Regions from separate parts of the Burkholderia vietnamiensis LMG 10929 genome, predicted to be linked through region 2. Evidence: riboswitches for the same ligand, from Rfam matches in the RefSeq annotation. Region 2 holds a riboswitch; each other region holds the start of a gene.

Region 1 (10,339 bases), on a different replicon from region 2:
CGCTCCACCGGATCGCGCCACACGACGCGAACGATCGCGAGCGACGCCGGCAGCAGCAGCGCCGCGCCCACGCCGGCCAGCGCACGCGCGGCGATCAGCACCGCGACCGACGGTGCGAGCGCGCACAACAGCGACGCGACGCTAAACACCGCCGCGCCCGCGATGAAGATCCGCCGCCGACCGTAAAGGTCGGCCAGCAGCCCGCCGCTCAACAGCAGCACCGCGTAGGTGAGGTTGTAGCTGTCGACGACCCATTGCAGCGCGCCGACGCCCGCGTGGAAATACGCGCCGATCGCGTGCGTCGCGAGATTGACGACGGCCGTATCGACCTGCGCGACCAGCACGGCGATGCACAGGGTCACGAGCGTCACGCCGCGGCGCGTGGCAACGCGGCCGGCAGAAGCGGTGCGTTTTCCGGTATCGGGCATGGAACATTCCTCGACGGGAAATCACGTGAGCGTAGCGACCGCCTGCTGCCAGCATGGTGTCAGCAGGCCGGTGCGGAGCGCATGAAAACGGTGTGCAAACGCGGGCAAACGCCGTGCCCGCCGCACGTCGCTGCATGGCAGCATCGCGCGCCAACGAAACGGTGCATCGACTTCGATTTCCACGGCTGCAGGCCACGCTGCGAGAGGGCGTCGCGCCACGCGTCCATTACCGTTGCCGAGTTGTCGCGCGTTCGAGCGAAGATCGTCTCGGGGTATATGCCGATGGCGAACGGCCGCGGTGCACGCGGATCGAGACGTTCGTCTCCGATCGATTGCCAGCCGCGACGCCGCTGTCATAAGATCGTCGTCAGATCAGCCACCGCCTCCGGCGCCGAATGAAAACGACCTTACGTCTGCGCGTCGCCGTCATCGCTTCGGCCTTCGCCGTTTATCACGTGTTCATGCACGTTCAGTGGATTGTCAGCGGTTGCATCGAATTTCTTGGCAGCCGCCGTTGCAGCTTCGAGAACGACTCGAACTTCGAACGGATGATGAACGTCGACCTGCTGCTGACCTGCGCATGGACCGCCGGCGCGGCGATGGCGTGGCTCGCCGTCGCACGCGCGCGGAGGAAAGCCGGTTAACCGGCGCGTCCTCCGGCCGCTCACTGCGGGCGCGCCGAGACCGGCCGGTCGTGCAGAATCGCGAGCGACAGCGCGGCGAGCGCGCAGCTCGAGATCAGCATCAGCAACACGCCTTTGCCCGCGTGAACCATCACCCAGCAGCCGATCGACGGAAAGCCGAACGTGCCGACGAAGTACGCGGCGACGAACCACGTCAGCACGCCGTGCTGTTGCTCGGCCGCGCATCCTTCCAGCGCCTGCGCCTGAATCACCGGATACGCAAGACCATATCCCGCGCCGAGCAGCCCCGCGGCGAGCGACTGGAGCGACGGGTGAGCGGATGCGCCGAACATCGCGAGCGCACCGAGCAGCATCATCGCGAGGAGGCTCTTCGTCGCGGTGTCGGCGTTTGCGTGACGGGCCCAACGCCCGAGCAGCCAGCGCGCGGTCAACACCGCCATCGTATAAACGCTGAAGAATGTGCCGGCGCGCGCGTGCGGGTCCGGCATCAGCGACATCTGGAACGTCATCAGGCCGGCGAACACGCAGGTGCCGAGCGCGATCATCGCGATCGGCGCGGCAGCGCGCGTGCGCGATATCGCGCGAAGTTCGCGTACCCAACGGCCGCCGCGTACGGCGGCGGGCGGCCGAGGATGCAGGCGTCCGAATGCTTCGAGCAGCAGCGCGCCGAGCACGCACAGCGCGCCCACCGCATAGAGCGTGTCGTCGATCGACCAGTGGAGTGCGCGCATTGCATATGCCGCGAAAGCCGGCGCTGCGCCGACGCCGGTCATCTGGAACGTCGCCGACCGAAAGAACCATTCGGTTCGGGCCGCGCTGGCGATCCGCTCGACCAGCATCATCGGTGCGGCGAGGTGAAACGCGCCCCAGCCGAAGCCGACCAGGAACCCGGACGGAAGGTCGGTGTACGGCACACGCCCGACCAGCGCGAAGCCCGCGACGCCCGCGCCGATGCACAGCGCGCACAGCGCAGCGAGCCGCGCGGCGCCGAGCAGGCGCGCACACCAGCCGACTACCGCGAGGCCGGCGAAGGTGCCGACGGTCGCGGCGGCGAGCGCCGCGCCGGTGTCGAGATCGCTGCCGCCCATCTCGTGAAACCGCATCGACAGCAGGAAGGTCGCTCCGTAGCCGCCCGCGGCGAGCAGGGTGCCGATGAGAAACAGCAACGCACTTTGCACGCGCATGACGGCATCCTGGACGGCGACGGTCGGACGATCGTCGACAGCGTGACAGTATGAACCGGGAACGCCGCGCGGTGCCAGCATTCGCGACGTTGCAGCCGGGCGTCGGCATTCGTCGGACATGGTGCGCAGGTATCCGAGGCGCATCCGGGCACGTATGTGTCGCGCTGCGCGTCCGTCGTCGGGCCGGTGCTGCGGTGCGGCTCGCGCGTCCTTTGCTTTCGCCTATCCGGTGCACTAGATTCGAAGCATCACGTACCGTCGACCGCGCGAGGTGAGCCATGACGCCGTGGGAGATTCGGGGAACCGAGCTGATGAACTGCAATTGTTCATACGGTTGTCCCTGCCAGTTCAATTCGCTGCCGACCCATGGCCGCTGCGAAGCGATGGGTGCGATTGCGATCGACAGCGGCTACTACGGCGACGTGGTGCTCGACGGCGTGCGCATCGCGGTCGTATTTCAGTGGCCGGGGCCGATTCACGAAGGGCGCGGCCGCTGCCAGCCGATCGTCGACGCGCGTGCGAGCCCCGCACAGTGCGACGCCGTGCTGAAGATCATGACCGGTCAGGATACCGATCCGTTCGCGACGATGTTCGCGGTGTTCGCGGCAACGCTCGAGCAGGCGTTCGAGCCGATCTTCGCGAAGATCGATTTCGACGTCGACGTCGATGCGCGCCGTGGGCGCATCAGTGTCGAAGGCGTGTTCGACGTGGTCGGCGAACCGATCCGCAATCCGGTGACGGGCGCCGAGCACCGCGCACGGATCGATCTGCCGCACGGCTTCGAATACGAACTGGCCGAAATCGGCTCGGGCACCGGCCGCTCGCACGGGCACATCGCGCTGGACCTCGAGCGCAGCTATGCGCAGTTCGCGCGGCTGCATCTGAACAACCACGGGGTGGTCCGGCATCGCGCCAGCGCATGATCCCGGTCGACGAGCTGTTCGGGCGCGAGCGCGTGGTCACGCTGCTCGGCATGGCCGCGCTCGTCGCCGCCTGCTGGGGCTATCTGTGGACCGGCGCGGGGACCGGCATGTCGGCGCTCGACATGACGGCGGTCGCATTGTTTCCGCATCGACTGGCCGGCGGCATCGGCCGCATGGATCCGTCGGCGGCGACCGTGATCCTGATGTGGTGGGTGATGATGATCGCGATGATGACGCCCGGCGCCGTGCCGCTCGTGCTGCTGTACCGGCGCGTGCTGCGGCAAAGCGGCGGGCGGCGGGACGGCTCGGCGTGGTCGTCCGCGTGCCTGTTGGCCGGCTATCTCGCCGCGTGGTTCGCGTTCTCGGTCGCAGCGGCGACGCTGCAGATGCTGTTGCAGCCGGCCGGGTTGATCTCCGGCCTGATGCTGTGGTCGAAGAGCGCCGCGCTCTCGGCGATCGTGCTGGCGCTGGCCGGCGCGTATCAGTTCTCGCCGCTCAAGCGTGCGTGCTTGCGGCAATGCCGCTCGCCCGTACGCTTTCTTGCGACGCACTGGCGGCCGGGGATGTGGGGCGTGTTCGTGCTCGGCCTGCGTCACGGCGCGTATTGCGTCGGCTGTTGCTGGATGTTGATGGCGCTGCTGTTCGTCGGCGGCGTGATGAACGTCGTGTGGATCGTCACGCTGTCGCTCGTCGTGCTCGTCGAAAAGGTGCTGCCCGGCGGCGAGCGCGCCGGCCGCGCGCTCGGGGCGGTGTTGATCGGGTGGGCGATCGCGACGCTGCTGGTGTGATGCGCGCGGCGGGCGCTGTGGGCGCAATGCCTTCCGCATCTCGCACCTCACATCGCGCGACTTGCCCCCACGTTCCCCCACGCCTGCCGAAACCGCTTCACCGCCTCGCCGGAAAATCGCTCGCGACGGCCGGCCGCGCGAGCCCGCGCGCCGGCAACGGCGTCGACATCACGATCGACGTGCGCGTTTCCCCATACAGATTGACGCGCTCGATCAACTGTTCGAGATGCGCCATGCTGACCGCGACGAAGCGCATCACGTACGAGTCGGCGCCGGTCACGTGATGGCACTCGACCACCTCGGGGATCGTCTCCAGCAGCTTCAGGAATTTCGCCTTCGCCGGCTGCGGCACGGTGATGCCGATCAGCGCGCTGACCGGATAGCCGGCGGCGGCCGGATCGATGCGCGCCGTGTAGCCGCCGATCACACCGGTCGACTCGAGACGCTTCACGCGCTCCGTCACCGCCGGCACGGACAGGTGAACCTGCCGCGCGAGTTCCGTATAGCTGATGCGGCCGTTGGCCTGCAGCAGCGCGATCAGCTTCCAGTCGAGTTCGTCCATCGCGTCGGAGTTTTTAAGGTGAAAGCGCCATTTTTCCTTAAAAACCGGCTTCAGCGGCGATCGGATTTTCCCTACGATGGTTTCTCCAGTCACCACACATCGCCAGGAGCCGGTCATGCTGTTCATCAAGTCCGTCGTGATCGGGTTGTCGATCGCGCTGCCGGTCGGCCCGATCGGCATGCTGTGCATCCAGCGCAGCCTGAGCCGGGGCTTTCAAGCGGGGTTCGCGACGGGCCTGGGCGCCGCATGCGCCGACGCGCTCTACGGACTGCTCGGCGCGCTCGGTGTGGCCGGCGTCGTCACCGTGTTTCCGATGCTGACCGTCGTGCTGAAGATCGGCGGCGGCGCGTTTCTCATGTGGCTGGCCTGGACCATCGCGCGGCAGGGAGCGCCTGCGCCGGCCGCGCGCGCCGAACTGCCGCGCACGACCGTGCTGCGCTATTTCGTCACGACCTTCGGCCTGACGCTGTCCAACCCGATGACGATCCTGTCGTTCGTCGGAATCTTCGCGGCGCTCGGCCCGCTGGCCGGCGCGCACGACAGCGGAATGCGCGCGACGGTCGCGATGATGGTGGGCGGCGTGTTCGTCGGTTCGGCGGCGTGGTGGCTGTGCCTGAGCGGCACGAGCGCCGCGCTGCGCACCAGGATGCCGCCGGCGCTCATGTACGCACTCGCGCGCGTGTCCGCGCTCGTGATCGCGGGATTCGGCGCGATCCAGCTGATCGCCGGCGTGCGGGGCGTCGCCGGGGCGTGACGCGCATCGCCGCGCGACCGAGCCACCGCCTGCGCACGAGGACGCGATGCAGCACCGCCCGCGCGGGCCAGCACCGTACCCGGCGCGATCAGAACGTATAGCTGATCTTGCCGAACGCAGTGCGGCCCAACGTGTTGTAGCCGTAGGCGGTCATGTACTGGCGGTCGAACAGGTTCGACAACGTGGCCGACACCGTCAGATGCGCGTTGACCTTGTACGACGCGCGCAGGTTCACGCTCAGGTACGACGGCAGATAGGTCGTGTTGGCCGGGTCGTCGAACGTCGTGCCGCCGTAGCTAAGCGTGGCGCCGGTACTCAACGCATGCAGGCGCAATTCGTCCCACGTGTGGTCGACGCTCGCGCTGAAGGTCTGGCGCGGCCGGCGGCTCAGCCAGCTTTCGTTGGTCACGTCCTGCGGATTCAGGATGCCCACCGCGATGCTGACCGGCGTCGACCGGCCGATCGTCCCCTTGTACGACAGGTCGATGCCGCGGATATGCGCGCGGCCGATGTTCATCGGCGAGAACGTCGCCGGGTTGTACGCGATCAGGTTGTTGACGCGCGTGTCGTAAATCGCAGCGCTGAACGTGCCGTATGCCGTATTCGCATCGAGCGCCGCCTCGACCGAATCGCTGCGTTCGGGGTTCAGGTTCGGATTGCCGTAACCGGGGTAGTACAGGTCGTTGAACGACGGCAGGCGGAACGCATTGCCGTACGAGACGCGCGCCGCATACACCGGCGTGATCGCCCACGACAGCGCGACGTTACCCGTGTTCACCGCCTTGCCCATGATGATCTCGTGCCGGCCCGCGACGAACATCGTCACGCTGCCGAGCGTCGCCGACTGATGCAGCGAAAACGCCGAGTCGTTGCGCGTCGGTATGCCGTCCGGCAGGTCGGCAGGCAGGAACGCCTGCTCGCGCGTGAAGTCGTAGGCCAGCTTCGTCTCGCCCGACAGCGGCAGCCCGAACAGCCGGAAGCCGTGCTCCTGATGCGTGAGCGACGTCGACACGCTGATGCGCTGCGAATCGATCTGGTCGGTCGGGATGGTCGGATCGTTCGCATACAGGAACTGCCGGTCGCTCGCATAACCGAACGACTGCGCGAACTGCGTGTCGCGCGTGATGTCGAGATGGAACGCGACGCCGGTCGTCAGCTGATGGTCGAGTTGGCGATTCGCGAAGCCTGCGTTGTCGTAGGACAGGTCGGAGCGGTGATACAGCGCGAACGTCGAGACCGACCAGTTGCCGCGTGCATAGCCGAGACGCGCATCGAGATCCTGCGCGTGATACGGATTGCGTCCGGCCTCGTGGTACGGCAGCACGGGCTGCGTGGCGTCGATGCCGGCGGTGTTGTAGTCGTGCAGGCCGAGCGAGTAGGTGAGCCCGCCGAGCGCGGCGAGCGGGCCGGTGGACGGCACGGTGCCGGACGTGCGCAGCTGCGTATCGAAGGTCTTGTTCGAGCCGCCGCCGAACGACACGCTCGTCTGGTTCGGCTGACCCGCGGCGCGGCGCGTAAACAATTGCACGACGCCGCCCATCGCGTTCGCGCCGAACGACGCGGCGGCCGGCCCGGAGATCACCTCGACGCGCTCGAACGCTTCGGTCGGCAGGTCCGCCCATGGCGCGATGCCGGTGGTCGGCGAGCCGATCGGGATGCCGTCGATGAACACCGCCACCTGGCTCGCTGACGAGCCGCGGATGCTGACCGACGCGGACGAGCCGGGGCCGCCGTTGGACGACACCGTCACACCGGGCAGCGTCGCGAGCGCCTGCGTGATGCTCGGCTCGCCGGGCGACAGCCGCTCGAGGTCGGCGCGCGTGAGCACCTGCGTCGTCGCATAGCGCTGGTCGAACGACTCGGGCAGGCGCCGCGTGTCGGTCACGGCGATGGTCGGCAGCTCCGTGCCGGCCGCGGGCGGCGACGCTTCGGCAGGCGCCGTGTCGCCGGCCGCATGCGCGAGCGGGCAGAGCAGCGCCGATGCGGCGGACGTGGCGAGAAGGTGGCGAAGATTCATGATGCGGCGAGCGTGGTCGTGTTGCAGATGCGGCGTGCGCGCGAGCCAGCGCCGCGCACGCAGGCGGTGCAGCGGCGCGATGCTTCCGGCGCGGAAGCGAGGGCGGTAAGAATGAACATGCGAAGCGTTCAGAGGTCGGGGCCGTCCATGCAACGGGGCGACCGCCAACGGCGGTGCCGGCGCATCGGGACACCCCGCCCGGTGCGGCTGCTGGACCTCGGGTCGATGGCAGGTCTCCTGGCTTGCGGGTCGTCATCCGCGCCGGCCTTCCCGGTTTCCCAGTGGCGCGTGGTGGCGCGGATTCACCGCTTACAGTTGCGGGGGCAGCCGCAGATTGGAGGCTCGGCCTCTGCTGCGTTCCCTTTTGATCCCGTCTCCGGGAACCATCGGTGCGCAAGCGTAAGGGCGAGCACGCCGGCACGTCAATCGTCGAATCGCGCAGGGGTGCGAAAAAACGTCACCGCGCGTCGAATGCTCGCGGATGGCGTGTCGCGGGCGCGACGGAGCGCATTTCAGATCTGATGAAAGCGGCTGGCCGTGGCGGGGCGATATGAGGCTGGAACGCGCGCGTCCTCGTCGTTCGAACGAGGCGGTGGGGTGTTGCGCCGGGAGCGCGCGCCCCCGGCGATTTCATGCGGCGGGACTGGAAACCAGTGCGGCGAAGTTCGCGAGGTCGACGTTGCCGCCGCTGATCACGATGCCGACGCGCTTGCCCGCGAGTTCGTCCTTCATCTTGCGTGCGGCCGCGAGCGACAGGCAGCCGGTCGGCTCGACGATGAGCTTCATCCGGGTTGCGAAGAACCGCATGCTGTCGACCAGTTCGGCGTCGGTCGCTGTCAGGATGTCGTCGACGTCGCGCCGCAGGATCTGGAACGTCAGGTTGCCCAGATGCTGCGTCTGCGCGCCGTCGGCGATCGTGCGCGGCGTGTCGATGTGCACGATCGCGCCGCTGCGGAACGATTGCTGGCCGTCGTTGCCGGCTTCGGGCTCGACGCCGTACAGCTTCGCTTGGGGCGACAGCGCGCGCGTCGCGAGCGCGGTGCCGGACAGCAGGCCGCCGCCGCCGAGCGGCGCGAACACTGCGTCCAGCGGCCCGACTTCGTCGAACAGCTCCTTCGCCGCCGTGCCCTGGCCGGCGATCACGTCCGCATGGTCGTACGGCGGGATCAGCGTGAGCCCGTGCTTCTCCGCCAGCTCGCGGCCGATCTGCTCGCGGTCTTCCGTATAGCGGTCGTAGGTCACGACGTTGCCGCCGTAGCCGCGCGTGGCGGCCATCTTCGCGGCCGGCGCGTCCTGCGGCATCACGATCGTCGCCGGGATGCCGAGCATGCGCGCCGACAGCGCGATCGCCTGCGCGTGGTTACCCGACGAGAAGGTGACCACGCCGTTGCGGCGCTGCGTGGCGTCGAAGCGCGACAGCGCGTTGAATGCGCCGCGGAACTTGAACGCACCCATGCGCTGCAGGTTCTCGCACTTGAAGAACACCTGCGCGCCGAGCGCGTCGTCGAGCGTGCTCGACGTCATCACGGGCGTGCGGTGCGCGTGGCCCTGCAGGCGCGCGGCGGCGGCCGCGACGTCGTCGTAGGTGGGAAGGGTCGGGTTGGTCATCGGTGGCTCTCGTCGATAGGGCGATCATCGGGGCGGGCGTGCCCGTCATTTTGCATCGTTGTATACGGTGGCGCGCGATACGCCGAGGTGCTGCGCGACGATTTCCATCGCGCGGCGCACCTCGAGAAAGCCGTCTGCCTTCAGCATCTGCATCAGCTCGCGCCGCTGGTCGGTCTTCAGTTCGCGCGGCGTGGACGCGAGACGCGTCGCGAACGCATCGATGCGCTGCCGGATCGCGTCGGCGCCGGCCGGATCGAGCGTGTCGGCGACCGGCGCGCCTTCGACGCTGCAGAACTGGTTCAGCATCCCCTGGAAGCCGCGGAACAGCGTGACGTCCGCGTTCAGGCACAGCGCGGCCACGTAATGGCCGCTCGAATCCTTGATGCCGATCGACGTGCTTTTCGCGGTGCGGCCGTCGGCGAAGCGGTTCGCGTAGTTCGCGAGCACCTGCGGGAAGTCGTCGTCCGCGATGCGCGCGAGGCCGAGTTCGGTCGCGGGATCGCCGACCGCGCGGCCCGACAGGTTGTTGTGGATCGCGAGGATCGCGTGCTCGGGCGTGCGCAGGTCGTGCACGACGACCTCGGTGAACGGCGCGAACATTGCGCCGAGCCCTTCGGCGATGCGCAGCACCTGTTCGATCAGCGATGCCTGTTCCAGCTGCGGCGTCGGGCGGGAACGGTTCATCGCGCGGCTTCGAGCGCAGGTGCGTCGGTGGTCTCGGGACGCGTGATGTCGGCGAGCAGCGGTCGGGCGATCCGCACGTAATCGGACGCGTCGAGCACGATCGAGCGGTCGAGGCGTCCGGCGTTGAACGCGATCGCGTCGTTGCGTTCGACCAGCGCCGGATCGACGACGAGCGTCACGCTCGCGTCGAACACGAACGGCGGCACGGCGCCCATCACGCAGCCGGTGACGGCGGCCGCGCGCTCCGGCGGCGCCAGCGTCGCCTTGCGACGGCCGAGCGCGTCGGCGACCTTGCGGAAGTCGATCTTCAGATGACCGGGGATCACTGCTAGCGCGGTCGCATCGCCGCCATCCTTGAACGTGCAGAGCATCGCCTTCGCGCCCTGTTCGGGACGCGTGCCGCGAATCGCGGCGATCACGTCGGATTTGCCCTCTGCGGGGTGCTCGAGCACGCGGAACCGCGCACCGTTGCTGGTCAGCAGCTCGCACAGCCCGTTGAAGACGGGGTATTCGGTCATGTCGTGGCAGGCCGTAAGAGTGCGCGCGTAGCGCGGTCGAAATAGATGAATCATCCAAGTATAGACGTTTTGTCGCGCCGCAGACAGAAAAGGGCGTTGGGCGCACGGCAGGCAAGGCGCGCGCACCGTGTACCGAAAGGCCATTTCATGTTGCGAAATGGCGTGGGCGCTTTCGTGCCGCCTGTCTTTCCGTGCCTTGAAAAAGTGTTTTGCATCGCAAAAACTCGGA
Region 2 (10,339 bases):
TGCTGCCGTGGCCGCTCGCGGCCGCGCTGCACGTCGCGCTGCTGTGGTTCGCGCTCGGCGCGAAGAGCCTCGGCGAGCACGTCGCGCCGATCGCCGCCGCGTTGCTGCGGCACGATCTCGCCGCCGCGCGCGCGCTAACCGCTCGCATCGTCTCGCGCGACACGAGCGACGCCGACGAAGGCGCGCTGTCGCGCGCGGCCGTCGAATCGGCGCTGGAGAACGGCAACGACGCGATCTTCGGCGCGCTGTTCTGGTTCATCGTCGCGGGCGGCCCGGGCGCGCTGCTGTTCCGGCTCGCGAACACGCTCGACGCGATGTGGGGCTACCGCACGCCGCGCTTCCTGACCTTCGGCTGGGCCGCCGCGCGCATCGACGATGCGCTGAACTGGATTCCCGCACGACTGACGGCGGCGAGCTATGCGCTGCTCGGCGACACGGCCGCCGCATGGCGCTGCTGGCGCACGCAGGCGCGCCACTGGGACAGCCCCAACGCGGGGCCCGTGATGGCTGCCGGCGCCGGCAGCCTGAACGTGCGGCTCGGCGGCCCGGCCGTCTATCACGGCGCGCTCGAGGAGCGCCCGATGCTCGGCACCGGCGCGCCGGCGTCGGCCATCCACGTCGCGGCCGCGCTGTCGCTCGTCACGCGTACGCTCGCCCTGTGGCTCGCGCTGCTGGTCGCGAGCGGCGCGCTCATCCTCGCTACCCATCATGTCTGACGCACGTATCACGCACGGCGGCAACCTGCACGAAGCCGCGCGTCGCCATCGCATTCCGTACGACGGGTGGCTCGATCTGTCGACCGGCATCAATCCGGTCGGCTATCCGGTGCCGCCGGTGCCCGCCGACGCATGGCGCCGCCTGCCCGACGACGGCGACGCGCTCGCCGCGCGCGCGGCCGCTTACTATCACGCGCCCGACGCCGCGCACGTGCTGCCGGTCGCCGGCAGCCAGGCGGCGATCCGCGCGCTGCCCGCGCTGCTGCCGCCCGGCGACGCCGCCGTCGCGGCGCTCGCGTACGGCGAATATGCGCCCGCGTTCGCGCGTCACGGCCATCGCGTCGTCGCACTCGACATCGAAGCCGACCGCCTGCCCGCGACGCTGCTGCACGCGATCGTCGGGAACCCGAACAATCCGACCGCCGACGCGGTGCCGGTCGAGCGACTGCTGGGCTGGCATGCGCAGCTGTCGGCGCGCGGCGGCACGCTGATCGTCGACGAGGCGTTCGCCGATACGGGCGCGACGCCGTCGCTCGCCGCGCACGTCGATCGCCCCGGCCTCGTGGTGCTGCGCTCGGTCGGCAAGTTCTTCGGGCTCGCCGGGATCCGCGCGGGCTTCGTGCTCGCGCAGCCGGAACGGATCGCCGCGCTCGGCGACATGCTCGGCGCGTGGACCGTCAGCGGCCCGGCCCGTCACGCGGTGACGGCCGCCTTCGCCGATCGCGCCTGGCAGGCCGCCGCGCGTGCCCGGCTCACGGCCGACGGCGAACAGCTCGCCGCGCTGCTGCGCGCGCACGGCTTCGCGGTACGCGCGACGCCGCTGTTCAGCTGGACCGACGATCCGCGCGCGGCCGCCTTGCACGAGGCGCTCGCCGCGCAAGGCATCTGGACCCGGTACTTTGCCGCGCATCCGAGCGTGCGCGTCGGCCTGCCGGGCAACGACGCGCAATGGCAGCGCCTCGCGCATGCGCTCGCGCAGTGCGTGCCGATGCTGCACCGGGTGTCCGCGTGAACGCCGCCGTGTGGCGCGTCCCAGTCGCGCTCGCGGCGATCGTTGCGTTCGCACCGATCGCGCGCGCCGACGTCACGGCCCGCGACGACGCCGGCAATACCGTCACGCTGCCGGCGCCCGCGCAACGCGTGATCAGCCTCGCGCCGCACGCGACCGAACTGATCTACGCGGCCGGCGGCGGCGCGAAGCTGGTCGGCACCGTGACGTACAGCGACTATCCGCCCGCCGCGCGCGCGGTGCCGCGCGTCGGCGACAACAAGGCGCTCGACCTCGAACGGATCGCCGCGCTCAAACCCGACCTGATCGTCATCTGGCGGCACGGCAACGCCGAGCGGCAGACCGATGCGCTGCGTGCGTTGCACATTCCGCTGTTCTTCAGCGAGCCGAAGCATCTCGACGACGTCGCGACGTCGCTGCACCGGCTCGGCACGCTGCTGGGCACCAACGCTGCCGCCGATGCGGCCGCGGCCGCGTACTCGCGCGACATCGCGGCACTGCGCGCACGCTACGCGGCGCGCCCGGCCGTCACGATGTTCTTTCAGGTATGGGACCGGCCGCTGACCACGCTCAACGGCGCGCACCTGTTCAACGACGTCATTGCGCTGTGCGGCGGCCGCAACGTGTTCGCCGCGCTCGAGCCGCTCGCGCCGACCGTCACCGACGAGGCCGTGCTCGCCGCGAATCCGGAAGCGATCGTGACGACGAGCGCCGGCGCGACGCGCTCGGACGCGCCGCTGCCGAGCCTCGCGCGCTGGCGTGCCTGGCCCGCGCTGACGGCCGTCGCGCGCAACAACCTGTTCGCGATCGACGGCGATCTGCTGACGCGGCCGTCGCCACGGATCGCGCAGGGCGCGGCCGCGCTGTGCGCGGATCTCGACGCGGCGCGCGCACGGCGGCCCGCGCATTGAGGGCGGCGCGCGAGCGATCGCCGGTCCAAGATCGGCACGCGGCGTCTACGCGTCCCAGTGGACGATCTTCCACGCACCGGCCGCCTCGCTCATCCGCAGCCACACGACCCCGCCCGTCGGCACCGGTCGCGCGAGCAGCGTGTCGAGCGGCACGCGCAACGCGTACGCGGCGAACGCGCGAATCACGCCCGCATGCGTGAGCGCCCATTGCGCGACGCCCGCCTGCTCGACCGCAGCCGCCACCTGCGCGACGCGCGCGGCGAACTGCGCGACGCTCTCGCCGCCGTGCGCGCATGCATGCAGCAGATCGGCCGCCCACGCATCGAGCGCGGCGTGGTCGATGTCGTCCCAACGCTGCAGCTCCCACGCGCCGAAGTCCATCTCCTGCCAGCGCGGGTCCGGCCGCAACGGCGCGTCGACTGCGTGTGCGAGCCGTTCGGCGACCGACGCGCAGCGCGCGAGCGGGCTCGTCCAGATCTGCTCCGGCAACGGCGCGCCCAGCGCCGCGAGACGCGCACGCACCGCCTGCGCACCGGCGTCCGCCGATTCCGCGAGCGGCACGTCGCTGCGCCCGTAGCAGACGCCGCGCTCGACGCCGACGGCCGGATGGCGAATCAGGACGACGTCCATCCGAGCACCACGAGATAGATCGCCAGTTCGTTCAGCTGCTGCGCGAAGCCGAGGCAGTCGCCCGTATAACCGCCGATCCGCTTCACGAAGTAGCGCGCGGCCCACGCGCGCACGAGCGCCAGCGCGATGAACGCCGCGACACCCGCGCGCCAGTCCGGCCAGAACAGCCACGGCAGCCCGAACACCGCGGCGGCGCAGGCCGCGCGCGTGCTCATGCGTTGCGCGACGGGCTTCGCCTTGCCTTCCGGGCGGACGTAGTCGAGCGACATCAGCAGGCTCACCGCCGCCGCGCGGCTCGCCGCGTGCGCGGCGATCATCGTCCATGCGGCGCGCAGCGGCGGCATGGCGGCCAGCGCCTGCCATTTCAGGCCGAGCGCGATCACGAGCGCCGCCGCGCCGAACGTGCCGATCCGCGAATCGTGCATGATCCGCAGCACGTCGTCGCGCGTGTAGCCGCCGCCGAACGCGTCGCAGCTGTCGGCCAGCCCGTCCTCGTGGAACGCGCCGGTCGCGAGCAAGGTCGCGGCCATCGACAGCCCGACCGCGATCGCCGCGGGCAGCACGCGCAGCGCGGCCAGATAGACCAGCGCGCCCCATGCGCCGACGCATGCGCCGACCAGCGGGAAGTAGCGCGCCGCCTGATCGAGATCGCCGGCCGCGTAGCCGATCGCGCGCGGCACCGGCACGCGCGTGAAATAGCCGAGCGCGACGAAGAAGTAGCGCAGTTCCGCGCGCATGCCGCGTGCCCGCTCACGCATCACGATCGTCGACGCCTGCGGATTCGAAGCTCGCCATCTCGGTCAGGAACGCGGCGGCCGCGCGCACCAGCGGCAGCGCGAGCGCGGCGCCCGTGCCCTCGCCGAGCCGCAGGTCGAGCGCGAGCAGCGGCTTCGCGCCGAAATGCTCGAGCATGCGCCGATGCCCGGCTTCGTGCGACGCGTGCGAGAACACGCAGTAGTCGCGCACGCCGGGCGCGATGCGTTCCGCGACGAGCAACGCGGACGTCGCGATGAACCCGTCGACGAGAATCGTCATCCGCTCGCTCGCGGCGGCCAGATACGCGCCGGTCATCATCGCGATTTCGAAGCCGCCGAACGTGGCGAGCACGTCGAGCGGCGCGATCGCATGCGCATGCCGCGCGAGCGCGCGGCCGAGCACCGCGCGCTTGTGGGCGAGCCCCTGGTCGTCGAGGCCGGTGCCGCGCCCGACGCACGCATCGATCGGCACGTCGAGCAGGCGGCTCATCAGGCACGCGGCCGACGACGTGTTCGCGATCCCCATCTCGCCGAAGCCGATCACGTTCGTGCCGAGCGCTGCGTGCTGGCGGACCCGCGCGGCGCCGGCGGCGAGCGCCGCGTTCGCTTCGTCGAGCGTCATCGCTGGCTCGAGCGCGAAGTTGCGCGTGCCGCGCGCGATCGGCAGCGATACGAGCCGCTCCGACGCCGGCAGCGGCGACGCGACGCCCGCGTCGACGATCTCCAGCACGCTCTGCGCGACGCCCGCGAACGCGTTGATCGCGGCGCCGCCGGCCAGGAAGTTCGCGACCATCTGCGCGGTGACCGATTGCGGATACGGGCTCACGCCCTCGGCCGCGATCCCGTGGTCGGCGGCGAAGACGATCGTGACCGGACGCTGCACCTGCGGCCGCTCGGTGCGCTGGATCAGCGCGAGCTGCAACGCGAGCGCCTCGAGCTGGCCGAGACTGCCGGGCGGCTTGGTCTTGTGATCGATCACATGCTGCAGGCGCTCGCGCAGCGTAGCGTCGAGCGGCGCGAGCGCGGGCGGGAAGTCGGTCGGGTTCGTCATCGGGAAAGTGCCTCGTTGGCGCGGCCGGTGCCGCGTGCGAAAGAAGGAAGGTGGATCATCGTCGCTCGGGCCACGCCGGCAGCAGCGCGTCGCGGCCGTTCTCGCGAATCAGCACGAGCGGATAGCCGAACGCATCGCTCGCGCGCGCAGGCGTCAGCACGTCGTGCACGCGGCCCGCCCACGCATGGCCGCGGCCGTCGAGCAACAGCGCGTGAGTCGCGAAGCGGCGCGCGAGATTCAGGTCGTGACACGAGAACAGCACCGTGCGCGGGCCTGCGTCGACCCACGCGGTGAGCGCGGTCAGCGCGTCGATCTGGTGATGCAGGTCGAGATGCGCGAGCGGTTCGTCGAGCAGCAGCAGCGGCGCGTCCTGACACAGCGTCGCAGCCAGCGCGACGCGCTGGCGCTCGCCGCCCGACAGCGACAGCACGTCGCGCGAGGCGAGCGCGGCGAGCCCGAACGTCGCGAGCGCGTCGCGCGCCGCGGCGCGGTCGCCGTCGCGCTCCCAGCCCCAGCCGCCCAGATAGGGGAAACGGTTCAGCAAAACCGTATCGAACACCGTCGCGCTGAACGCGTCGTGCAGTTGCTGTGGCATCAGCGCGCGGCGGCGTGCGAGCTGCTCGGGCTGCCATGCCGCGAGCGGCCGGCCGTCGTACTCGACGTGCCCGCCGGCCGGCTGCTGCAAACCCGCGAGCGTCGCGAGCAGCGTCGTCTTGCCGGCGCCGTTCGGCCCGGCGACGCACCAGATCTCGCCCGGCCGGAACGCCTGCGTGAAGCCGTCGAGCAGCGTCCGCTCGCCGGCCTCGAGCGTGAGCGCGAGCGCCGTGCAATCCGCGTCGGCAGCGTGCGTCATCGCGGCGGCCTCCTCAGCAGCATCCACAGGAACACCGGGACGCCGATCAATGCGGTCATCACGCCGACCGGCAATTGCGCGGGCGCGATCGCGGTGCGCGCGAGCAGGTCGGCCGCCATCACGCCGCCGCCGCCCGCGAGCATCGCGGCCGGCAGCAGCATGCGCTGGTCGTTGCCGAACGCGAGCCGCAGCGCATGCGGTACGACGAGGCCGACGAAGCCGATCGTGCCGGCCGTCGTCACCGCGGCCGCGGCGGCCAGTGACGCGACCAGGTAAATGCGCACGCGCACGCGCGCGACCGGCACGCCGAGCGCCAGCGCGGTCGCGTCGCCGCGCAACATCACGTTCAGCTGCGGCGCGGCCGGCAGTGCCGCAGCGGCGGCGAGCAGCAACGCGCCCCATGCGAACCACGGCGCGCTCACGCCGCTCAGGTCGCCGGTCAGCCAGAAGATGATGCCGCGCAGCCGCGCGTCGGGCGCGAGCGACAGCAGCAGCGTGACGAGCGCGCCCCACCCGGCCGCAATCACGACGCCGGTAAGGAGCAGCCGCGGCGATGCATCGCGCGAGTCGCCGCGCCGCAATTCGCGGCGCGCCAGGCCGAGCACGAGCGTGACCGACACGAGCGCGCCCGCGAACGCGCACGCATCGACGAGCCACCACGCGGCGCCGGCGATCATCGCGACGAGCGCGAAGCCGGCCGCGCCGCCGGACACGCCGAGCACGTACGGTTCCGCGAGCGGGTTGCGCAGCAGCACCTGCAGCAGCGCGCCGGCCAGCGCGAGCAGCGCGCCGCACGCGAAACCCGCGAGCGCGCGCGGCAAGCGCAACGTGCGCACGATGTCGGCGAACAGCGCGTCGTCGCCGTGCGACACGAGCGATGCGAGCGCCTGCCACGGCGACATCGGCACACTGCCGATCGACAGCGACGCGACGAACAGCAGCGCCACCACGCCGGCGAGCGTGGTCCAGATCGCGACGGCACGCGCGGCATTCATGCGCCGCATCCGACGAAGGTCGAGCAGCGGCGCACGCGCGTGGCGCTGCGGTGAGACGAACGCATGACGGAGATTGCGTTGCGCCGAGGCGAACGCCGAACGGACGTCGCGCTGCGACGTGTCGAACCGATGTGCAGGTTGCCGGCCCCCGTACGGCGAGTTGCTGCGCCGCACTTCGGCGACGCCGGCCCGTGACGGTCGAGATCCATCGAACGGCCGGTCCGCGCGCACGGCGTCGCGCGCACGCTCGCGCCTCGCGCGCTTGCCGGTCGTGCGGCATCGCGCTCGCGTGCGAGACCGCCGCACTCGCCGAACTCGCCGAGCCCGGCGCAGCCGCACTGGCCGCACGCAACGTGACGGCGGCACACGGCACGCGGCGGCATGCGCAGCGTCGTGCGAATGATTGGGGTCGGCATCGAAGACAGTTCCCGTGAAGCGCTGCGCACCCTGCTTCCCCGCAGCGCGCGCGTCATGAAGCCCGACGGGCTCCTCGTCTCGGCCGGTATCCGGGCTGACGGCGTGCCGGCTCGCCTTCCCGCGCGCATCGCGCGCAGTGGCCCGCGCCCGCATGCGCAAGCTGCATGCGAAACGCGCCCGAGCCGGCCTGCGTCGTACGACGCGGCCGCTTACCGTTGCGGGGGCAGCGCAGGTTGGCGAGCTCCTGGCGAAGCGCACGCCCTGCTTCCCGTTTAACCGCGCGACGCACGCGCGAGCACCGAGGCCGCGCCAGTTTAGGAGCGGGCCGCGCGAGCGTCAAGAAAGCGTCGGCACGCACGCGGCGCATGCGTCGGATGCGCATATTCGCGGCAAGAAGCCGGGGTGTTACGACTGGAAACGTTACAGATGTCGGAAAGCGGGGTATTCCGCGCTAAAATGCTGGGTCTTTAGAGGACGCAGCAGATGCTCAACGAACTCGAAACCTTATCTCAAAATATTGGCCGTCTGATTTCGCTGAACAAGCGCTATCACTCGGAACGGCTCGCGCTCGAGGAGCAGGTCACGCAATTGCGCGCGGACGCGGACACGGTCCGTGCGGAACTCGCGCAGCTGCGCGAAGAACGCAATGCGCTTGCGGCCGAGCGCGACACGCTGTCGGCAAAGATCGACGACGCCCAGGTCAAACTGAACGCGATCCTCGAGAAGCTGCCGCGCACGAAGAGCGTGGAGCAAGCCGACAACCAGCTCGACCTGCTGGACGGGCAGGCGCGCCCCGATAGCGACGACGCGGCCAGCCACGGAGAACATGCATGAGCACCAAGCAGATCGAAGTCTCGATTCTCGGTCAGCCGTATCGGCTCGCTTGTTCGGCCGAGACCGAAGCGGCGCTGCTCGAGGCCGTCGCGCGCGTCGATGCCGAAATGTCGAAGATCCGCGCGAACAGCTCGGTGCGCGGCACCGATCGCATCGCGGTGATGGCCGCGCTGTCGCTCGCGTCCGAATTGCTGCGGCTGCAAACGAGCGTGCGGCACGGTGAAGCATTTCCGGCCGAGGAAATCCGTCGTACAATGCACCAGATGAACGAACAGCTCGGCGCTGTGCTCGCACAGCACGAGACGCAGTAACAAGCGCAGTAACGTTTGATTGTTGTGTCGATTCCCCTTGATCTCGGCGATCAACGGTGTTCAAATTGGCGCAACGAAACACAGTTTAGTCAGCTTCCCTGCCTGGTTCGCCAAGGTCATATATTCCTTGAACCAATGCCATGTGCACGGTTGCGGAAATTTGTAGCACGGGCGCGCGCGTCACTCTGTCTGATGTACCCGATGTGCTGCTAACTGCGACCAATTCTGAACCCCAGGTTCAGGATGCCGGCCTAGCGGCCAAGGCGGGGGCCTATTCAACGGCATCGGGCTTGTCCCGATGCCGTTTCCTTTTGCAACAGCCCTTTCTGCGTCGATCACGATCCATGCAATACTGGCTGATGAAGTCCGAACCGGACGAAGCAAGCATCGACGATCTCGCACACGCACCGCAGCGCTCGCTGCCATGGACCGGCGTGCGCAACTATCAGGCGCGCAACTTCATGCGCGACACGATGAAGATCGGCGACGGCGTGCTGTTCTATCACTCGAGTTGCCCCGAACCGGGCATCGCGGGCCTCGCCGAAGTTGCATCGGCGCCCTACCCCGACCCGACCCAGTTCGATCCGAAGAGCCCGTATTACGACCCGAAGTCGACGCACGAAACGCCGCGCTGGCTGCTCGTCGACGTGCGCTTCGTGAAGAAGTCGGCGCTCGTGCCGCTCGCCGCGCTGCGCGAACACGACGAGCTCGCCGACATGCGCGTGCTCGCGCGCGGCAACCGGCTGTCGATCACGCCGGTCACGCGCGCCGAATGGCGCTTCATCACCGAAAGGCTGATGAAGTAGTCGCGCATCGAAGGTCAAATCCGGTCAGAACGCGCGGCCGTCGAGGAACTCGCGGCGCGCTTGCGCAGCCTAAGCAACGGCCGTCGCCCGAACGGGCCGACGGCCGTTTTTTCGTCGCGCGGTACGCCCGCGTCGCGCACGCGCGATCCGCATGCGCGCTCTCGCACAAGGAGTCCAACAATGACCAAGAAATCCGCTCTCGCGCTGTCGCTCGCGCTCGCCGCCGCCGTGCCCGTCGCGCTGACGCTCGCGTCGCCGGCCGCGCACGCACAAACCGCCAACCCGCATTTTCCGGAGCCGGCCGGCGTGCTGTCGCTGTCGTCGCAGGCGAGCGCCGACGTGCCGCAAGACATCATCCACATCACGCTGTTCTACGAACAGCAGGCCAAGGACGCCGGTAGCCTGACGGCTACGCTGAACCAGCGCGCCGACGCCGCGCTCGCGCAGGCGAAGGGCGTGTCGGGCGTCACCGCGCATACCGGTGCGTTCTCCGTCTATCCGAGCACCGATCGCGACGGCAAGATTTCCGCATGGCGCGGCCGCACGGAAGTCGTGCTCGAGTCGCGCGACTTCGCGGCCGCGTCGAAGCTCGCGGGCCAGCTGTCGAACCAGATGCAGATCGCGAACGTCGAATTCTCGCTGTCGCCCGAAGCGCAGCGCGCGGCCGAGCAGAAGCTGACGACCGAAGCGATCAAGTCGTTCCGCACACGCGCGGACGAAGCCGCGAAGGCGTTCGGCTACAGCAGCTACTCGATCCGCGACGTGAACGTCGGCGGCAGCCGCAACGTGCAGCCGTATCCGCGCATGATGGCGATGGCCGCGGCGCCGATGGACAACGCGAAGATGAGCGCACCGATTTCCGTCGAAGGCGGCAAGGCCACCGTGTCGGTCACGGTCAACGGCTCGGTGCAGATGAAGTAAGCACGAAGCAACGCGCGGCGCGCAACGCCGCGCAGATGCGAAAACGCCGGCCCTCGGGCCGGCGTTTTTCGTTCGAGCATCTGCATGCGACGAGCACGTGTGGCGAGCCCGTCGGCGTGGCGTCACGCGG
Region 3 (10,339 bases), 860 kb from region 2:
GCAACGGCGACGGGGAAGGCGGCTGCATGGTGCACAACCCCGGATACGACTTCAACGACGCGGCGCTGCCGATCGGCGCGTCGTACTGGGTCAAGCTGGCCGAGGCGTTTCTGGTGTGACGGGACGCTGGCGGGGAAGGCGAGGGCTCGCGCCGCAGCCCGCTATTCCGGCACGACTTCCGGCGTCTCTCCGCTCGCTCGATCGGCCTGCTCAACCTGATCGAACGCCTCGCCGCGAAACAACGCCGCGGCCGCATCCGGGTTCGACGGCCAGTACATGTGCATGTAGGTCGCGACGACCGGCCCCGCGCGATACACGGCTTCGCCGCTGCCGCTCGCGCCGTCGCAGCGTGCCGCCGTCGCCGCCGCCGCGAGCGGCGTTTCGAGCCGCGAGTAATGGAACGTATGGCCGCGCATCGGGCCCCAGCGCGTCGCGAGCGTCTGCATGCCGAGCGCGGCGAAGCGGCGCTGCATCGTCGCATGGCCCGGCAGCAGCCCGACCATCGGCGTCGTCGCGCCCTGCGCGTCGGTCAGTGACTCGCACAGGTACAGCATCCCGCCGCATTCCGCGACGATCGGCCGCCCGGCCGCCGCGTGCGCGCGGATCGTGCGCGCGCTCACCGCATTCGCGGCGAGCGTCGCCGCGTGCAGCTCCGGATAGCCGCCCGGCAGGAACAGCGCGTCGCACGCGTCGGGCACCGGTTCGTCGGCCAGCGGCGAAAAGAACCGCACCTGCGCGCCGAGCGCGTCGAGCAGCGCGAGATTGGCCGGGTAGATGAACGAGAACGCCGCGTCGCGCGCGACCGCGATCCGCGTGCCGGCCAGCGAGCGCGGCAGCGCGGCTGCTTCGGGTGCCACTTCGGGCGCTGCGAACGCGACGGCCGGCGGCAATTCGGCGAGCGCGGTCTGCGCGAGCGCGTCGGCGGCGCGCTCGAGCCGCGCGTCGAGATCGTCGATGTCGGCCGGCTGGTGCAGGCCGAGATGCCGTTCGGGCAACGCGATCGCCGCGTCGGCCGGCACGTGCCCGAGCCAGCGCAGGTCGTCCGGCAGCGCCTGCCGCAGCAGTTGCGCATGTCGCGGCGAGCCGACGCGATTCGCCAGCACGCCGTAAAACGGCACGCCCGGCCGGAACCGCGCGAGCCCGAACGCGATCGCGGCGAACGTCTGCGCCATCGCCTTCGCCGAAATCACCGCGACGACCGGCACGCCGAACGCGGCGGCCAGGTCCGCGCTGCTCGGCGTGCCGTCGAACAGGCCCATCACGCCTTCGATCAGGATCAGGTCCGCGTCGCGCGCCGCGTCGGCGAGCAGCGCGCGACAGCCGGCCTCGCCGACCATCCCGAGATCGAGTGCGTACACGGGCGCGCCGCTCGCGCGTTCGAGCAGCATCGGATCGAGGAAATCCGGCCCGGTCTTGAACACGCGCACGCGCCGGCCGAGCCGCCGGTGCAGCCGCGCGAGGCCGGCCGTCACCGACGTCTTGCCCTGGCCGGACGCCGGTGCGCTGACGAACAGCGCGGGACACGCACGCATCGGTCAGAACTCCACGCCGGGCTGCGCCTTCACGCCTTGCTCCTTGTACGGATGCTTGACGAGCCGCATTTCGGTGACGAGGTCGGCCGCATCGATCAGCGCGTCGGGCGCGTGCCGCCCGGTCACGACGACGTGCACGGCTTCCGGCCGGCCGGTGAGCGTCGCGAGCACTTCGTCGAGCGGCAGGTACTCGTACTTGAGCACGGTGTTCAGCTCGTCGAGGATCACCATCCGGTACTCGCCGCTTTCGATCATCCGGCGCGCCGCGTCCCAGCCCTTGCGCGCGGTCGCGATGTCGGCGTCGCGGTTCTGCGTGTTCCACGTATAGCCGTCGCCCATCGTCACGAAGTCGCACTGCGCGACCGCGCCGAGGAAATCGCGCTCGGACGTATGCAGCGCGCCCTTGATGAACTGCACGACGCCGAGCCGCATGCCATGGCCGAGCACGCGCACGGCCATGCCGAACGCGGCCGTGCTCTTGCCCTTGCCGTTGCCGGTGTTGACGATCAGCAGACCCTTTTCGCGGGTGGCCGCGGCCTGCTTCTTCTCGTGGCCGGCGCGGCGGCGCTCGGTCATCCGCTGATGGGATTCGGCATCGGTCTTCATCGGGAGTCGTCCTGTGGAAAGCGAAACAAACGGTTCAGAGCGGGCCGGCGAGCGCGACCGTCACGCCGTCCCGGATCAATTTGGGGCCGAGCAGCCGGCCGTCGGGCGCGGCGAGGCGCGCGCACGGCTCGGCGACGCCCGCCACGCCGAAGCGCGCGAGCGCGGCGGGCGACGGGGCGCTCAACGGCGGCGCCGTGCAACTCTTGAGCGCGGCCGCGTCGAACCCGACGAGCGGCCAGCCGCGTCGCGCGCACAGCGTGCGCAGCGGCCGCGCGCGCGCCTTGTCGGCGAGCGTCGCGACGACGGCCGGCTCCGCGCCCGGATGGCGCGCGAGCGCCGCGCGGATCGCCGCGTCGAGCTGCGCGGCCGTCACGTGCGCGCGAAAGCCGACGCCGAGCGCGACGCGCATCATGCGCCGCTGCCGAGTGCGGCGCGCACCGCCGGATCGGCGGCGAGCGCGGCCACGCGCCCGATCACGACGATCGCCGGCGAGCCGATGCCGGCCGCGTTCACGCGTTCGACGACCGTCTCGAGCGTCGCGAGCACGTGCCGCTGCGCGTCGCGCGTCGCGTTCTCGATGGCCGCGCACGGCGTGTCGCCGGGCAGCCCGCCCGCGCCAAGCGCGGCGACGATCGCGGCGAGCCGGCGAATCCCCATGTAGATGACGAGCGTCATCCGCGTCGCGGCCAGCGCGCGCCAGTCGGGTTCGTCGGCGCCCGCGCCGTGACCGGTGACGAAGATCACGCCCTGCGCGTCGCCGCGATGCGTGACCGGAATCCCGAGCGCGGCCGGCGCCGCGATGCCGGCCGTGATGCCGTTCACGACCTCGACCGGGAAGCCGGCCGCGCCGAGCGCGAGCAGCTCCTCGCCGCCGCGGCCAAACACGAACGGATCGCCGCCCTTGAGGCGCGCGACGCTGCGGCCCGCGCGCAGATGCGCGAGCATCGCCGCGACGATCTCGTGCTGCGGCGTCGACGCATGGCCGCCGCGCTTGCCGACGTGCTCGATGCGGGCATCCGCGCGCGCATGGCGCAGGACGTCCGGGTTCACGAGATCGTCGACGAGCAGCACGTCGGCCGCGGCGATCGCACGCACGGCCTTCAGCGTCAGCAGATCGGCGTCACCGGGGCCCGCGCCGACGAGCCACGCGCGGCTCATCGGGCGCGCCACGGCACGCACCGCGGCATGGCAGGGGAAACGAAACGGCGAGCGGCACGGGGGCCGGCAGACAGGCAGTGCATGGGCGGATCGGGCGAAGCGCGTGGGCGCGGGCAGACGGCGCTCCGGTCCGTCCCTCGCGGACCGGGCGTTCGGCGAGCAGCGCGCTCGCCCCTTGCGTCGGCCGGTATCCGGGCTGGCCGCTTGCCGGGCCGCAGCCTTCCCGCCCGCTGGGGCAGTGGCATCGAGGGCGGCCTGGGCGCGCGCGGAGCAACCGCGGCGCGCGGGCGGCGTACCGTTGCGGGGACAGCACAGGCCAGGCGAAGCTCCGCCTCCTGTTTCCCGTTTAACTGCATGCGCGCAATGCGCACGCGAGCACCGAACGCGGCGCATACGATAGCACAGCGCCCGGCCCGCGCGAACCGGCCATGCCTGCCCCCGCGGCCGCGCGCGGCGGGCCGCCGTGTGCGGTCGCGGCGCCCGGCGGCGGCCCCGCGATGGCCGGTTTTGCCTTGACGCTGCCGGCACCGCCCCCTACACTCGCACGCGTTTTGGTGCTCGCGCGCGCTGCTCCGGCGCGCGCAGTTAAACGGGAAACAGGGAGCCTGCCTGCACCGCAGACGAGCCAACCTGTGCTGCCCCCGCAACGGTAAGCGAACGCACGCGCCCAGCGCGTTGCAGCGCCGCTTCGCCGCATGCCCAGCGCATGCGGACGACCGCCACTGGATGCCGCGCATCCGGGAAGGCGAAGCGGCGTGTTCGTCAGCCCGGATACCGGCCAGAACGTGGGGTTCAGCGCCGCGGGGAGGCGGCGCATCGTCCACGGCCGCAGCACGCCCGACGCCCGAGCGTTTTCCACTTCCGTCATCGATCGGAGCGTCGCACGCGTGCGCGCGGCCGGGCGCGGCGAGCGGCGGGCCGCGCGGGCAGGGCAGGCGGCAGCCGTGTTGGCATTCATCATGTCGACCGTTCGCAAGGGAGCATCATGCTCGACTCGTTCTTCCGCCTGTTCAACGACAGCCCGTCCGGGTTGCGCGGCAAAATCGCCGCGATCTATTCGCTTCTCGTCGCGTTCAACGTCGGCGCGTGGATCTGGGCGTTCGTCGCGTTTCGCGACCAGCCCGTGCTGCTCGGCACCGCGCTGCTCGCGTACGTGTTCGGGCTGCGCCACGCAGTCGACGCCGACCATATCGCCGCGATCGACAACGTCACGCGCAAGCTGATGCAGGAAGGCCGCAGCCCGCTCGGCGCGGGCCTGTTCTTCTCGCTCGGCCATTCGACGGTGGTGATCGTGATGTCGGTGGCCGTCGCGCTCACGGCCGCGTCGCTCGCGCGCTTCGAGAGCATGAAGACCTGGGGCGGCGTGATCAGCACCAGCGTGTCGGCCTTCTTCCTGCTGGTGCTCGCGGCCGCGAACCTGCTGATCCTGATTTCGGTGTACCGGACCTTTCGCGCGGCGCGCCGCGGCGACGCGATCGTCGATGCCGATCTCGACCTGCTGATGAACCAGCGCGGCGTGCTGGCCCGGCTGTTCCGGCCGTTGTTCCGGCTCGTGTCGCGCAGCTGGCATCTGTATCCGGTCGGCTTCCTGTTCGGCTTCGGCTTCGATACGGCGACCGAGATCGCGCTGTTCGGCATTTCGGCCACGCAGGTGCAGGGCGGCCTGTCGTTCTGGTCGGTGATGGCGCTGCCGGTGCTGTTCACCGCCGGCATGACGCTCGTCGACACCACCGACGGCATCCTGATGATGGGCGCGTACCGCTGGGCCTACGTGCGGCCGATCCGCAAGATCTACTACAACATGACGATCACGTTCGTGTCGGTGCTGGTCGCCGCGCTGATCGGCGGCATCGAGGTGCTCGCGCTGCTCGCCGACAAGCTCGCGCTGCAAGGCCCGGTGTGGGACTTCGCGACGCTCGTCGCCTCGCACTTCGGGATGCTCGGCTACGTCGTGATCGGCCTGTTCGTCGCGTGCTGGGTCGTGTCGGCCGCGATCTACCGCCTCAAACGCTACGACGAAATCGACGTGACGCTGTCCGCCTGACTCTCTTTCCGATACAGGACTCACCATGACCCTACGCAAGCTGCCCGTCACGATCGTCACGGGCTTTCTCGGCAGCGGCAAGACCACGCTGATGCGCCACATCCTGCAGCACGCCGCGGGCCGCCGCATCGCGGTGATCGTCAACGAGTTCGGCGAGCTCGGCATCGACGGCGAAATCCTCAAGGGCTGCGGCATCGGCTGCGACGACCCAGCCGGCACGCCCGGCGAAGCGGCCGGCCAGCTGTACGAGCTCGCGAACGGCTGCCTGTGCTGCACCGTGCAGGAGGAGTTCTATCCGGTGATGGAGGCGCTCGTCGAGCGCCGCGCCGACATCGACCACGTGCTGATCGAGACGTCCGGGCTCGCGCTGCCGAAGCCGCTCGTGCAGGCGTTCAACTGGCCGACCATCCGCAACAGCTTCACGGTCGACGCGGTGGTGACCGTCGTCGACGGGCCGGCAGCCGCCGCCGGCCAGTTCGCCGAGAATCCGCAGGCCGTCGACGCGCAGCGCCGCGCCGATCCGAACCTCGACCACGAATCGCCGCTGCACGAGCTGTTCGCCGACCAGCTGTCGTCGGCCGATCTGGTGATCGTGAACAAGGCCGACCTCGTCGCCGACGCGCTGTTCGCCGACATCGAGGCCGCGATCCGCGACGAGATCCCGCCGCAGGTGAAGATCGTGCGCGCGACGCGCGGCGAGCTCGATCTGTCGCTGCTGATCGGGCTCGAAGCGGCGTCGGAGGACACCATCCATCTGCGCCACGACCATCACGGCTCGGCCGACGACGGCGAGCACGATCACCATCACGACGATTTCGATTCGGTGGTGGTGGCGGGCGACGCCGGCACGCGCGAAGCGACGATCGCCGCGCTCCAGCGCGTGGTCGAAGCCCACACGATCTACCGCGCGAAAGGCTTCGCGGCGCTGCCGGACGCGCCGATGCGTCTCGTGATCCAGGGCGTCGGGCGCCGCTTCGACAGTTATTTCGACCGGCGCTGGCAGGACGGCGAGCCGCGCGCGAGCCGCTTCGTGCTGATCGGCGAGTCGCTCGACGCGGCCGCGCTGCAGCGCGCGTTCGATGCCGCCTGCGCGGCCGAACTGCAGCAGGCGTAACGCGATGCACCTGCTGCGCACCACGCCGGGCGGCTTCGTCGACGATACGCAGGGCGTCGTCCGGATCGACCAGCAGCCGGCCGACATCGTGATCCTCAGTTCGGCCGACACGACGCTGTCGCTGCTGGCCGGCGTCGTGCCGACGCTGCCGGCCGGTTTCCCAAGCGTGCGGCTCGCGAACGTCACGTTCCTGCGCCAGCCGGCGTCGGTCGATTTCTACGTCGACGACGTGCTGCGTCACGCGAAGACGGTCGTGATCGATCATCTGGGCGGCGAGGCGTACTGGCCGTACGGGATCGAACAGGCCGTGTCGCTCGCGTCGAAGCGCGGGCAGCAGCTCGCGATGTTCTCGGGCGACCTGCAGGAAGATCCGAACCTCGTCGCGAAGAGCACGGTCGCGCCGGCGCTGTGCCAGCTGTGGTGGCGCTATCTGCGCGAAGGCGGCTTGCACAACGCCGACGCGCTGCTGCGCAGCATCGCGTTCCATACGCTCGGCTTCGGTGCGGAGCCGGCGCCGCCGCGTCCGCTGCCGGCCGCCGCGCTGTACCACCCGGCGCGCGACCCGGCGAGCGTCGACGACTGGCGCGCGCGCTGGACGCCCGGCGCGCCGGTGGTCGCGATCCTGTTCTATCGCGCGCACTGGCAGGCCGCGAACACGGCGGTGTTCGACGCGCTGGCCGACGCGCTGGTGCGCGAAGGCCTCAACCCGCTGCCGATCGCCGTGACGTCGCTGAAGGACGCGCTGAGCCGCGAAGTCATCACGCGCCTGTGCGACGCGCATCGCGTCGCGCTCGTGCTGAACACCACCGCGTTCGCGGCCGGCGCGATCGACGCGCCCGAGCCCGACGTGCTGGCCGGCGACGCGCCGGTGCTGCAGGTGATCCTGTCGGGCGGCAACCGCGATGCGTGGCTCGCCGACAACCAGGGGCTGCATGCGCGCGACATCGCGATGCACATCGCGCTGCCGGAAGTGGACGGGCGCATCGTCACGCGCGCGGTCAGCTTCAAGGGGCTCGCGTATCGCTGCCCGCACACCCAGGTCGACGTCGTGCGCTACCAGCCGGACGCGGAGCGGATCGCGTTCGTCGCGGCGCTCGCGCGCGGCTGGTGCCGGCTGCGCACGCTCGACAACGCCGACAAGCGCATTGCGCTGATCCTCGCGAACTATCCGCATAGCGAAGGCCGCATCGGCAACGGCGTCGGGCTCGATACGCCGGCGTCCGCGCTGCGCGTGCTCGCGGCGCTGCGCGACGCCGGCTACACGGTGGCCGACCTGCCGGCCGACGGCGATGCGCTGATCGCGCGGCTCACCGCGGGCGTGACCAACGAGCCGGCCGTGCACGCGCTGCGCCCGGCGTTCCAGAGCTTCGCGCTGGCCGACTACCGGGCGCAGTTCGCGCGGCTGCCGGCGGCGGTGCGCGACGCGCTGAACGCGCGCTGGGGCGAGCCGGAAGCGGACCCGACGCTGCGCCACGGGCGCTTCACGATCGCCGGCTGGCGCGCGGGCAACGTGTTCGTCGGCATCCAGCCGTCGCGCTCGCGCGACGACAACGACTATGCGAGCTACCACGATGCGGAACTCGTGCCGCCGCATGCGTACCTCGCGTTCTACTTCTGGCTGCGCGATGCGTTCCGCATCGACGCGGTCATCCATCTCGGCAAGCACGGCAACCTCGAATGGCTGCCGGGCAAGAGCGTCGCGCTGTCCGACGCATGCTGGCCCGACCTGACGCTCGGGCCGCTGCCGCATCTGTATCCGTTCATCGTCAACGATCCGGGCGAGGGCAGCCAGGCGAAGCGCCGCGCGCAGGCCGTGATCGTCGATCACCTGATGCCGCCGCTCACGCGCGCGGAAAACTACGGGCCGCTGCAGGACCTCGAGCGGCAGGTCGACGAATACTACGAAGCGCTGATGGTCGACGCGCGGCGCGCGAAGCTGCTGCGCAAGACGATCCTCGCGACGATCGCCGAGCATCGGCTGCACGACGAGTTGAGCGTGTCGCCGCCGCGCGATGCGGGCGACGAGGATGCGCTGCTCACGCGCGTCGACGCGTGGCTGTGCGAATTGAAGGAAGCGCAGATCCGCGACGGGCTGCACGTGTTCGGCGTGTCGCCGGCCGCTCGCCAGCGGCGCGACACCTTGCTCGCGCTCGCGCGCTTTCCGGTCGGCGACGGGCGCGGCGAACGCGCCGGGCTGATCGGCGCGCTCGCGCGCGATCTGTCGCTCGGCGACGCTTTCGATCCGCTCGCGGCCGACTGGGCCGCGCCGTGGACCGGCCCGCGCCCGGCCGTGCTGCAGGCGCTCGACGCGGCGCCGTGGCGCCATGCGGGCGATACGCGCGAGCGGCTGGAACGGCTCGCGCAGCAGTGGCTCGACGACGTGTGCGCGGGCGAAGGCGCTGCGCCGGCCGACGGCGGCCCAGCGCCGCCCGGCGACTTGCCGCACGCGCGCGCGGTGCTCGAACGCATGCGCGCGACGCTGCTGCCCGCGCTCGACGCGTGCGGCGGCGAGGAGCTGCGCCAGCTGCTGCGCGGGCTCGACGGCCGCTTCGTGCCGCCGGGGCCGAGCGGTTCGCCGTCGCGCGGCCGTCCCGACGTGCTGCCCACCGGCCGCAACTTCTATTCGGTCGACACGCGCGCGGTGCCGACGCAGGCCGCCTGGTCGCTCGGCCTGAAATCCGCGCAGCAGCTGATCGAGCGTCATCTGCAGGATCACGGCGACTATCCGCGCGCGGTCGGGCTGTCGGTATGGGGCACCGCGACGATGCGCACCGGCGGCGACGACATCGCGCAGGCGTTCGCGCTGCTCGGCGTGCGGCCGAAGTGGGCGCACGGCAGCCATCGCGTGACCGATTTCGAGATCCTGCCGATCGAGATCTTCGACCGGCCGCGTATCGACGTGACGCTGCGCGTGTCGGGCTTCTTCCGCGACGCGTTCCCGAACCTGATGCATCTGTTCGATGCGGCCGTGCAGGCGGTGGCCGCGCTCGACGAGCCGGAGGCGCTGAACCCCGTACGTGCGCGCATCGAGCGCGAGCGGGCGAGCTGGATCGCGCGCGGCGTCGCGCCGGACGAAGCGCGGCGCCGCGCCGGCTGGCGCGTGTTCGGCGCGCGGCCGGGCAGCTACGGCGCCGGGCTGCAGGACCTGATCGACCGGCGCGGCTGGCAGAGCGACGCCGATCTCGCCGACGCGTATCGCCGCTGGGGCGGCCATGCGTACGCGCAGAACAGCGCGGGGGACGCCGCGTCCGACGTGTTCGGCGAGCGTCTCGCGACGATCGACGCGGTCGTGCAGAACCAGGACAGCCGCGAGCACGACATCCTCGATTCGAACGACTACTACCAGTTCCAGGGCGGGATGACGGCGGCCGTGCGGCACCTGTCCGGGCAGCAGCCGAGCGTCTACCACGGCGACCACGCGAACCCGGCCGCGCCGAAGATGCGCACGTTGCGCGAGGAAATCGCGCGCGTGATCCGCTCGCGCGTGGTCAATCCGAAGTGGCTCGACGGCGTGAAGCGCCACGGCTACAAGGGCGCGGCCGAGATGGCCGCGACCGTCGACTATCTGTACGGCTATGACGCGACCGCGCGCGTGCTGTCGGACCACCAGTACGCGCTCGTCGCCGACGCGTACCTGTTCGACGACGACACCCGCGCGTTCCTCCAGCGGCACAACCCGCACGCGCTGCACGGGATCTGCGAACGCTTCGTCGAAGCGATGCAGCGCGGGCTGTGGCAGCAGCCGGGCGATTATCGCGAGCGGATCGAAGCGGTCTGGCTCGACAGCGAACAACTTCAGGAAGGCAGGCAACCATGACCGATCCGACCATGCAGCGCACGCGCGCGGTGTTCCCGTTCGCGGCGCTGGTCGCGCAAGAGCCGCTG

What was found. Region 2 has a riboswitch for cobalamin ahead of AK36_RS17160 (FecCD family ABC transporter permease). Riboswitches for the same ligand answer to the same signal wherever they lie in the genome.
Region 1: linked by a shared signal. The riboswitch ahead of AK36_RS04460 (TonB-dependent receptor domain-containing protein) and the one ahead of AK36_RS17160 (FecCD family ABC transporter permease) in region 2 are both predicted to bind cobalamin.
Region 3: linked by a shared signal. The riboswitch ahead of AK36_RS21060 (HoxN/HupN/NixA family nickel/cobalt transporter) and the one ahead of AK36_RS17160 (FecCD family ABC transporter permease) in region 2 are both predicted to bind cobalamin.

Annotation. Positions count from the first base shown of each region.
Region 1 covers NZ_CP009630.1:965,405-975,743, forward strand. The annotation lists gene AK36_RS04425 (MFS transporter) at 1-428, opposite strand, end outside; gene AK36_RS04430 (hypothetical protein) at 824-1,072, shown strand; gene AK36_RS04435 (MFS transporter) at 1,093-2,256, opposite strand; gene AK36_RS04440 (DUF1326 domain-containing protein) at 2,535-3,179, shown strand; gene AK36_RS04445 (DUF2182 domain-containing protein) at 3,176-3,967, shown strand; gene AK36_RS04450 (Lrp/AsnC family transcriptional regulator) at 4,065-4,529, opposite strand; gene AK36_RS04455 (LysE family translocator) at 4,645-5,283, shown strand; gene AK36_RS04460 (TonB-dependent receptor domain-containing protein) at 5,372-7,300, opposite strand; cobalamin riboswitch at 7,511-7,703, opposite strand; gene AK36_RS04465 (threo-3-hydroxy-L-aspartate ammonia-lyase) at 7,931-8,908, opposite strand; gene AK36_RS04470 (helix-turn-helix transcriptional regulator) at 8,954-9,592, opposite strand; gene AK36_RS04475 (YbaK/prolyl-tRNA synthetase associated domain-containing protein) at 9,589-10,110, opposite strand.
Region 2 covers NZ_CP009631.1:1,564,396-1,574,734, reverse strand. The annotation lists gene cbiB (adenosylcobinamide-phosphate synthase CbiB) at 1-716, shown strand, start outside; gene cobD (threonine-phosphate decarboxylase CobD) at 709-1,728, shown strand; gene AK36_RS17185 (cobalamin-binding protein) at 1,725-2,636, shown strand; gene cobC (alpha-ribazole phosphatase) at 2,682-3,266, opposite strand; gene AK36_RS17175 (adenosylcobinamide-GDP ribazoletransferase) at 3,251-4,024, opposite strand; gene cobT (nicotinate-nucleotide--dimethylbenzimidazole phosphoribosyltransferase) at 4,017-5,072, opposite strand; gene AK36_RS17165 (ABC transporter ATP-binding protein) at 5,128-5,925, opposite strand; gene AK36_RS17160 (FecCD family ABC transporter permease) at 5,922-6,929, opposite strand; cobalamin riboswitch at 7,401-7,655, opposite strand; gene AK36_RS17155 (hypothetical protein) at 7,821-8,171, shown strand; gene AK36_RS17150 (cell division protein ZapA) at 8,168-8,482, shown strand; RNA gene ssrS (6S RNA) at 8,575-8,756, shown strand; gene AK36_RS17145 (EVE domain-containing protein) at 8,827-9,288, shown strand; gene AK36_RS17140 (SIMPL domain-containing protein) at 9,469-10,209, shown strand.
Region 3 covers NZ_CP009631.1:2,428,591-2,438,929, reverse strand. The annotation lists gene AK36_RS21090 (M20 aminoacylase family protein) at 1-119, shown strand, start outside; gene AK36_RS21085 (cobyrinic acid a,c-diamide synthase CobB) at 162-1,532, opposite strand; gene cobO (cob(I)yrinic acid a,c-diamide adenosyltransferase) at 1,536-2,138, opposite strand; gene AK36_RS21075 (cobalamin biosynthesis protein) at 2,173-2,550, opposite strand; gene cobA (uroporphyrinogen-III C-methyltransferase) at 2,547-3,296, opposite strand; cobalamin riboswitch at 3,462-3,695, opposite strand; cobalamin riboswitch at 3,832-4,093, shown strand; gene AK36_RS21060 (HoxN/HupN/NixA family nickel/cobalt transporter) at 4,282-5,340, shown strand; gene cobW (cobalamin biosynthesis protein CobW) at 5,366-6,454, shown strand; gene cobN (cobaltochelatase subunit CobN) at 6,459-10,271, shown strand; gene AK36_RS21045 (magnesium chelatase ATPase subunit I) at 10,268-10,339, shown strand, end outside.